Regions from separate parts of the Mesorhizobium sp. M0910 genome, predicted to be linked through region 1. Evidence: riboswitches for the same ligand, from Rfam matches in the RefSeq annotation. Region 1 holds a riboswitch; the other holds the start of a gene.
The links. Region 1 has a riboswitch for cobalamin ahead of NKH78_RS12315 (CbtB domain-containing protein). Riboswitches for the same ligand answer to the same signal wherever they lie in the genome.

Region 1 (4,356 bases):
GAGCAGAACTCGGTGTCGCGTGCCTGCTCGCAGGATATCTGGCAGGATTTCAGAAAACTCACCTCCCTGGTTTCGGCCGGCGCCGGCATGAATTGCGAAAACAGCCAGACCGAGCCGATCAGCACAGGCTGATGGATCAAATAGAAGGCAAGGCTGTGCCGGCCGATGAAGACCAGCGGGTTTGCCCAGCGGCCGGGCGCCAAGGCCGACAGCCGCGTCAGTGCGCCGGAGGTGGCGGCGAGCTTGGTAACCGCGATGCCGGCAAGTACGGCGCCGAACCAGGGCAGCAGCGGAACGTAGTCATTGGAGCGCGGGTTGGTCGCCGACAGGCCGACCCACCACAAAGCCGGATGATCGAAAAGCTCGGATCGCAAGTAGAAAGGCGCGGCGATAACGAGGGCCGCCACGGCAAGCGTCAGCAGCGCCGGCAGCCGCAGGAACGCCAGGCCGAGCAAGCTGGCGAGCGCGATCTCGTGCAATATGCCGAAGAAGATGAAGCCGTCGGGCGTGGCGATGCGGGTGACCAGCGATATTGCGAGCGCTGCCCCGGCAACCATGGCGAAGCGCTTCCAGAAGCCGGTCCAGCGGATTTTTTTGCCATGGGCGAGATAGAGGCTGATGCCGACCAGGAACAGGAAGCTCGAGGCGATGCAGCGCGCGTAGATTTTCCACCAGCCGAAGGCGGTGAGGCCGGGATCGGTGTAGCCGAAGAATTCGAGGTCCCAGGTGAAATGATAGCTCGCCATGGCAAGCAATGCGATGCCGCGTGCAATGTCGATAGCGGCGATGCGCTTCGACTTCGGTTGATCCTGAACGGCTGCGCTCGGCGTGTCGATGCTCATTGGTCTCGCTGTCTTGGTTCAGCCCCGGCAAGACGACTATCACGGTTGCCACCGTCAAAAGAAGCAGGGCCTTGCTTTGCGTTGGTGACGGCGGCATCAGGGCTGCTTTAGGCCAGAGCCGGAAAGCCTTTGGCCGGCTTCGCTTTTTGCCGTGAAGGCGTCGGTTTCATGTTACGCGGCCAGGAATCGCCGCGGCAGATTTGTGCTCCAACCCTGCTTCGGGCGATTCGGCTTCGGGGAACACAATGGCTACCCATGTGCGCCATCCGATCTGGCTTGCGGCCTTGCGGCCGGCGGATGCCCGCACCTTCGCCTCGCTCTATGCGGTCGAATCCTTCGCGCGCGCCACCGTGTCCAGCGTCATCCCGATCCAGGCCTATGAGATACTGCACAACGAGCAGATTGTTTCGATCCTCTACACGATCGTGGCGATGCTCGGCCTGTCGGCGACGCTGTTCATGCCGATGCTGATCGCCCGCTTTGCCCGGCGCTGGGTCTATACCGCCGGCGCCTGCCTGCTGGCCGCCGGCTCGCTGTTCTTCGTCACCCATACGCTGGCTGGCCAGGTGGTCGGCATGCTCTGCCGCATCGTCGGCGCCGGCGCGCTGGCGATCACGCTCAACCTTTACATCATGGACCATATCCGCAAGACCGATTTCATGCAGGCCGAGTCGCTGCGCATGGCGTGGTCGATGCTTGCCTGGACCACCGGGCCGACCCTCGGAATTTACCTCTACACGCGTTTCGGCATCTATGCCGCGCATGGCGCGGTGGCCGTCTTCGCCATGGCTTTACTGGCGCTGTTCTGGACTTACCGGCTTGGCGATAACCCGTCGATCCGCCCCGGCAAGACGCGGCCGGTCAATCCGCTGGCCAATATCGGCCGCTTCGTCGCGCAGCCAAGGCTGAGGCTGGCCTGGCTGATCGCTTTCGGCCGCTCCTGCTTCTGGACGACGTTCTTCGTCTATGGGCCGCTGTTCATGGTGATCACCGGCGAGGGCAAGCTCGCCGGCGGCCTCTTGGTTTCGGCCGGCAATGCGCTTTTGTTCATGGCCATCTTCTGGGGCAGGGCAGGAAAGCGTTTCGGCGGCCGGCGCACCATGACGTTCGCCTATTTCGCGATGTCGGCAACGCTGCTGGCGGCCGGCGCCGTCGGCGAGGCCGCACCGCTCATCACCGGCGCCTTGCTGCTTTGCGGTGCCTTCTTCACCATCGCGCTCGATGCGCTGGGCTCGACCGCCTTCATGCGCTCGGTGCGCTCGTATGAGCGGGCACAGATGGCGGCGGTCTACCGCACCTATCTCGACTTTTCCGAGCTGACGCCGCCGCTGGTCTATTCCGTGGTGCTGGCGTTCTTCGGCCTGGGCGCGGTTTTCGCGACACTCGGCCTGCTGGCGGCGATCTGCGGCTTCGTCACCTGGCGCTATCTGCCCAAATCGCTTTGATGTTCGAGCGCCGCATGGCGCTCGAACACCCAATTGTGGAAGCGGTGCAGTGCCGCATCGAACGCAGGCCGTTCTGTTTGACCGCGCAGATCGCGACGTCTGCGGCGCCAGTTCTCCGGTTTGGCGAGGCGGCGCATTCGCCACACGATCCGGCGGAATTTGGTTTGCCGGGCGCGGCGATTCTGCCTATAGTCGCTGATGTCGTCGGTTCCGTTTGGAACCAAGAGGGAATGCGGTGCGGGCGAAATTGTTTGCCCAATGCCGTGGCTGCCCCCGCAACTGTGTGCGGTAGTCCTCTCCATATGCCACTGAAGGTTCGCCTTCGGGAAGGTGGGGAAGGGTGCTGATCCGCGAGCCAGGAGACCTGCCGGCGACAGGAAACTGACTTCTATGCCCTCGGGTGGAGGGCGAAAGGACAAGACATGAATACCGCTTCCGTTTCGCTCGGCGCTTCCGCCTCCTCGCAGTCGCGTCTCATGCAGCTGGCGCTTGCTGCATTCCTCGGCATTTTCGTCATGGGCTTTGTCGGCTTCTCGCATATCGATGCGGTCCATAATGCCGCGCATGACTATCGCCACTCGATGGGCTTTCCCTGCCACTGACAAGGGGCTGACATCATGACACTGTTTCGCAACGTCGTGTTCATCGCGGCGATCGCAGGGCTTGTGGCCGGCGTCGTTCTCGCCTGCATGCAGGCCTACGCCACCGTGCCGCTCATCCTGAAAGCGGAAGTCTACGAACAGGCCGGCGGCGGCCATGACCATGCCGCGGCACCTGCGGCACCGGCCGAAAACGCAGCGGGCACGATGGCTATGAGCAGCGCCGCGCCGGCACCGGCTGAAGCAATGGCTCCGGCTGAAGACGAAGGCTGGGCGCCGGCCGACGGCTTCGAGCGCTTTGGCTTCAGCGTCGTTGCCAATATCGTCACCGGCATTGGCTTCGCACTGGTCCTGGTCGCGGTTTCGGAATTCGCCGGCGGCATCGGCAATTGGCGCCAGGGCCTGTTCTGGGGGCTTGCCGGCTTTGCCGTGTTCACGCTGGCGCCCGGCCTCGGCCTGGCGCCGGAACTGCCGGCGATGCCGGCGGCCGACCTTGTCCAACGCCAGATCTGGTGGTGGGCAACAGTGGTGGCGACAGCGGCCGGTCTCGGCCTTATCGCCTTCCGCAGATCGCTGCCGCTGGCGATCCTTGCCGTGGCGTTGATCGTTGCGCCGCATATTGTCGGCGCGCCGCAGCCCGACAGTTTCGAGACGGCGATCCCGGAAGGCCTGCATCATCAGTTCGTGGTGGCGGTGACGCTGACCAATCTGGTGTTCTGGCTGGTGCTCGGTATGGTCGTCGGGCTGGTGCGCGGACGCTTCACCGGCGCGGCAACCAGCCTGCGCGACAGCTTTGCCTGACCGCGCTGCCGGGGCGCTGACCCTGGTCATCGGCGGTGCGCGCTCCGGCAAGAGCGCGCATGCCGAGAGGCTGGTGAGCGCCTGTCCGGCGCCGTGGAGCTATATCGCCACAGCGCAAGCCTATGACGAGGAGATGCGTCAGCGCATCGCGCTGCACCGCTCGCGGCGAGGCGATGGCTGGACGACCATCGAGGCGCCGCTCGACCTTGCCGGCGCGATCGAGGCACTGCCCGACGGCCAGCCGGTGCTGATCGACTGCCTGACGCTGTGGCTGACCAACCATATGCTGGCCGACCATGATGTCGAGGCCGAATGCCAAAGGCTGGCCGATGTGCTGTCGCGGCCGCGTGGCCCGTGGTTCGTGGTGTCCAACGAGGTCGGCCAGGGCATCGTGCCGGACAATGCGCTGGCAAGACGGTTTCGCGATGCCGCCGGCCGGCTGAACCAGGACGTCGCGGCGGTCGCCGGCACCGTGCTTTTGATGGTGGCGGGGCTGCCGCTCAAGGTGAAATGACATGGCTGATACTATCGATCCCAAGACCATTGAACAGGGGGACGAGGAACGCCACCGCGCCAAGATGGCCAAGCGCAAGGCGGTGCAGGACGCCGAGGTTGCAGCCAAGACGGTCGAGAAGGGGCTGTTGATCGTCAACACCGGGCCGGGCAAGG
Region 2 (4,356 bases), on a different contig from region 1:
CGTAGAAATAACACAAGCAGGCCATGGCTGTATTGTTGGAGCCTTGACAACAAAATACTCTTGATAAATCCGCAATATGTCCGCACCATTGAGCTTATCGGTGACGATGTAGAGGAGATGCCAGAGTATTATCATCCAGAAATCTATCGGGCTTTGGATGACTGGGATAAGGGTGAGGTTTCAGGAAAGCTGAAGAAAGAATGCGATGCCATCATCGCAGAGATGGGTGATCAGGAAGCCGTGCGCATGGCCTCCTATGTTCGCGTCACATATGACGACGGAGAAGATGAGTGGAACTTCTTGGATGAAGAAACCGCTACGACTTTCTTCGGATTGGAAGCTGCGACCTTTGACGTTCCCCAGTGTAGTTTCGCCGAAGTGGAGGAAGAAGGTTACTACCGAGCGCGATACGCCAACCTTGATCGCGTCGCGGTGATGGAGGTTCCAAGCGACCGTTATCACAGATTGACCGCGCCCGAGGAAGCTTAGAACCATCCACGAAGGGCGCATGTTACATCTCGACCTTGCGTGGTGCGTTTTCAGTACGAGATGACGTTAAGCGTAGGTAGTGGCAGGTAAGAGTGCTCGACCAGAAGCTCAACTGCCTCCTCAATATCGCTGCCGATGTGCCGCAGGACACGTCCACGGGAGCGTGGATAGGCGTGAAGTTCCTGCACTCCACGGTCCGCTCTCCCATCGCCGGTGTGTGCCCGACGCCATCTTGTGGACGAGGTTGGCCGCCTGCACCCGGTTGTATTCCGGCTTGCGGTCCGCCTGGGCGGTCCGCCGCGATGGCTATCTCCATGTCAATCGGCGCCGAATTTTGACTGCCCGCTGCTTTTGATGAATTTGGCGAGGTCCCGCGCATAATCACTCTTGGTCTTCTCCTTGAGGCCCTGTGTCGCGAACTTGTGGTCCAGCAGGGCAAACAGGTCCAAGTCCCCTTCCGCCTGTGGCGCTGGCTTGCCCTCACCGCCCTCGGTTTCCCAATTGGGGACCGCTTCTGCGCGCTGCACCGTGGCGATTGTCCGCCCAAGACGCATCACAAGATCGAACGCCAAACCGTGCGCGTGCACGACGATTTGCCGCTCAGGCCTCATTTGGACAGGACTTGAGCTGGCCCGGTGGTTTGAGCCGGGTTACCTTGAGCCGGTGGGCTGCGAACAAGCAGTTCGAGACATTGGCCTCGATCACTTCGCAACACGCCGCTGCGCCTGGCCTCGGTGTGCTCCCCCCGAAATCGTTGTGTCATATCACCGAGGGCATCACGGCCAACAGCTTCCACATGGGCAACAGCCTCGCCATTGAGCCGAATATGGTCGCGAGCAGATCACCAACGAAGCGGTCGGAACCTCGGAGCCGAAGTTCGACGCCGAGGTGGTTCGCATGATGCGCTAAGCAGCACCACGGCGCTTGCCGGTATGTTTGCTGCCGGCAGCCGACGAACTCCTATCCTCCTGGACAAGGGCGCCGTGCGTCATTGCTTTGATTTACCGGCCGCTCAAGGCTTCCACAGTTTTCGCTTTCGAGGCGACCTTTGGAACATGCCAACGGAAATGTAACATAACGACATAAACATTTCTTTATGCGGCGTTGACAAAGAAGCGAACTGCTGTAATTGTCTCCCGCGTCGTGGTTCTCCGTACGGCGCTGCCGCAGCGGAGCTAAGAGGGAAGCCGGTGCGATGCCGGCGCTGCCCCCGCAACTGTTAGCGGCGAGCCAACCCCACTCATGTCACTGAGGCGAATAGCCTTGGGAAGACGGGTAGAGGCTATGACCCCGCGAGCCAGGAGACCTGCCACGGCGAATTACGTCCACGGGCGGGGTGTCTCGGTGGCCGCTGCAGCCTGGCGTTCGTGCCGGCCTGCTAGCGCCTTCCTTGTCACCGACGCCCCAACCATCGGGGTCTGGCATGACTGTCTCTCAGCAAATTCCTGTAGCAACGCTCGGCGTGCCCCGTTTCGGTCGTCGGCGAGAACTGAAATTCGCGCTTGAAAGCTACTGGTCCGGAAAATCGTCCGCTGCCGACCTTCTCACGACCGCGAAGGCGCTCCGTGCCGCTAGCTGGGAGGAGCAGCACGATCGCGGCGTGTCGAAAATCCCGTCGAACGACTTCTCGCTCTACGACCATGTGCTCGACACCGCAGCCATGGTCGGCGCCGTTCCATCCCGTTACGGCTGGAATAGCGGCGAGGTTCCACTTGACATCTACTTCGCAATGGCGCGGGGCAACCAAGGTCAGACGGAGGATTGTCGACACGCTGGTCACCAGCAGGCGGCTCATCGGTCTGATGTAACCGCGATGGAAATGACCAAGTGGTTTGACACCAACTATCACTACATTGTGCCGGAACTCAACGATGATCAGACGTTCGCCCTCTCGTCGACGAAACCGGTCGATTACTTCATCGAGGCTAAAGCTCTCGGCGTTCACACACGCCCAGTCATCCTTGGACCGATCACCTTCCTCAAGCTGGCGAAATCGCCTGCCGAAGGATTCGATCCCATCGCGCTCCTGCCGCGGCTGCTGCCCGTCTACGAGCAACTCCTGCAGAGGCTGAAGCTGTCTGGAGCCGACTGGGTGCAGATCGATGAGCCAGCGCTTGTCCTCGATCTGAACCCGAACGAACGAGCTGCGTTCGAATTCGCCTATGGCCAGCTGTCGAAAGCCGCGCCCGAGCTGAAGATCATGCTGGCTACCTATTTCGGGCCGCTGGGAGACAATCTCGAAACCGCGGTTTCTCTGCCCCTGGCCGGGCTGCATATTGATCTCGTGCGCGCTCCCGAGCAGCTGGAAACGGTGGGTCGGCTCGCACCGAAGGATCTGGTGCTCTCGCTTGGCTTGATCGATGGCCGCAACGTCTGGCGTGCGAACCTGCCCGCCATTCTCGACCGCATCAAACCGATCGTCGCCGGCTGGCCCTTGGACCGCGTCGAGATCGCGCCTTCTTGCTCGATGCTGCATGTGCCGATCGACCTGCGCATGGAGACGGAACTCGACGCGGACATCAGGTCGTGGCTCGCCTTCGCGGCCCAGAAGACCGACGAGTTGGTGTTGCTTGCCCGGGCCCTGTCCCAAGGCAGGGATGCGGTGGCAGGCGCGTTGAAAGCGTCTGCCGAGGCTGCCGCCACTCGCGTGACATCCACGAAGATCCATGACCCGCTGGTTGAGGGGCGGATCGCCAGCATTGACGACAGCATGAAGCGACGAGAGAGCGCTTTTGCCGAGCGCTCCAGAGTCCAGGCCGGCACGCTCGGGCTGCCGCCGTTCCCGACGACGACCATCGGGTCCTTCCCGCAGACGCCGCAGGTACGCAGGGCGCGGGCCGCTCATGCGAAGGACCAGCTGAGCTATGTCGACTACGAGACCTTCCTGAAGAAGGAGATCGAGGCTGCAATTCGCTGGCAGGAAGAGATCGGGCTGGACGTGCTGGTGCACGGTGAGTTCGAACGAAACGACATGGTACAGCATTTCGGCGAGCAGCTGTCCGGCTTCGCCTTCACCCAGCATGCCTGGGTGCAGAGCTATGGGTCGCGTTACGTGCGCCCCCCCATCATCTTCGGCGACGTATCGAGGCCCAATCCGATGACGCTGCGCTGGTGGCAGTTCGCCCAGTCGCTTACGGAAAACCCTGTGAAGGGAATGCTCACAGGCCCAGTGACCATTCTCAACTGGTCATTTGTTCGCGACGACGTACCCCGCTCCGAAGCATGCCGCCAGATCGCGCTCGCCATCCGCGACGAAGTGACGGATCTCGAATGGTCCGGCGCAAGGATGATCCAGATCGATGAGGCCGCGTTTCGCGAAGGATTGCCACTGCGCCAGTCTGATTGGAACGACTATCTCGACTGGGCTGTCGAATGCTTCCGGATCGCTTCAACGGGTGTAAAGGACGCGACTCAAATCCATACCCACATGTGCTATTCGGAGTTCAACGAGATCATCGACGCGATCGCTGAAATGGATGCGGATGTCATTTCGATTGAGACGTCGCGCTCGAAAATGGAACTGCTGGACGCCTTCACGAGCTCCAAATATCCGAATGAAATCGGGCCCGGAGTCTACGACATTCACTCACCACGGGTCCCGGAAGTCGGCGAGATTTCGGATCTCGTCATGCTTGCCCGCGAGCGACTGTCCGATGCCCAACTGTGGGTAAACCCGGACTGTGGCCTCAAAACCCGCAAGTGGGAGGAGGTCCGCCCTGCCCTCATGAACATGGTTGCTGCAGCACGCGCGCTCCGGGAGAAAGTGTAGGCCGGAAGGTTTCCTGGTTGCTCACCATGTGGTGAGTTAGCGGCTGCCGCATGTGGGCCGTGAATGTGCCAAAACGCGATCACATCCTTTGAAATAAG

Region 2: it holds a riboswitch for cobalamin, as region 1 does, so the genes downstream of both, metE (5-methyltetrahydropteroyltriglutamate--homocysteine S-methyltransferase) here and NKH78_RS12315 (CbtB domain-containing protein) in region 1, are expected to answer to the same signal.

What each region holds. Positions count from the first base shown of each region.
Region 1 is NZ_JAMYNZ010000004.1:273,528-277,883, forward strand. Features, by position in the region: gene NKH78_RS12305 (heparan-alpha-glucosaminide N-acetyltransferase) at 1-842, opposite strand, end outside; gene NKH78_RS12310 (MFS transporter) at 1,088-2,287, shown strand; cobalamin riboswitch at 2,476-2,673, shown strand; gene NKH78_RS12315 (CbtB domain-containing protein) at 2,710-2,889, shown strand; gene NKH78_RS12320 (CbtA family protein) at 2,905-3,687, shown strand; gene cobU (bifunctional adenosylcobinamide kinase/adenosylcobinamide-phosphate guanylyltransferase) at 3,680-4,201, shown strand; gene cobO (cob(I)yrinic acid a,c-diamide adenosyltransferase) at 4,203-4,356, shown strand, end outside.
Region 2 is NZ_JAMYNZ010000023.1:26,355-30,710, forward strand. Features, by position in the region: gene NKH78_RS30695 (helix-turn-helix transcriptional regulator) at 1-489, shown strand, start outside; gene NKH78_RS30700 (hypothetical protein) at 807-1,061, opposite strand; cobalamin riboswitch at 1,617-1,817, shown strand; gene metE (5-methyltetrahydropteroyltriglutamate--homocysteine S-methyltransferase) at 1,913-4,258, shown strand.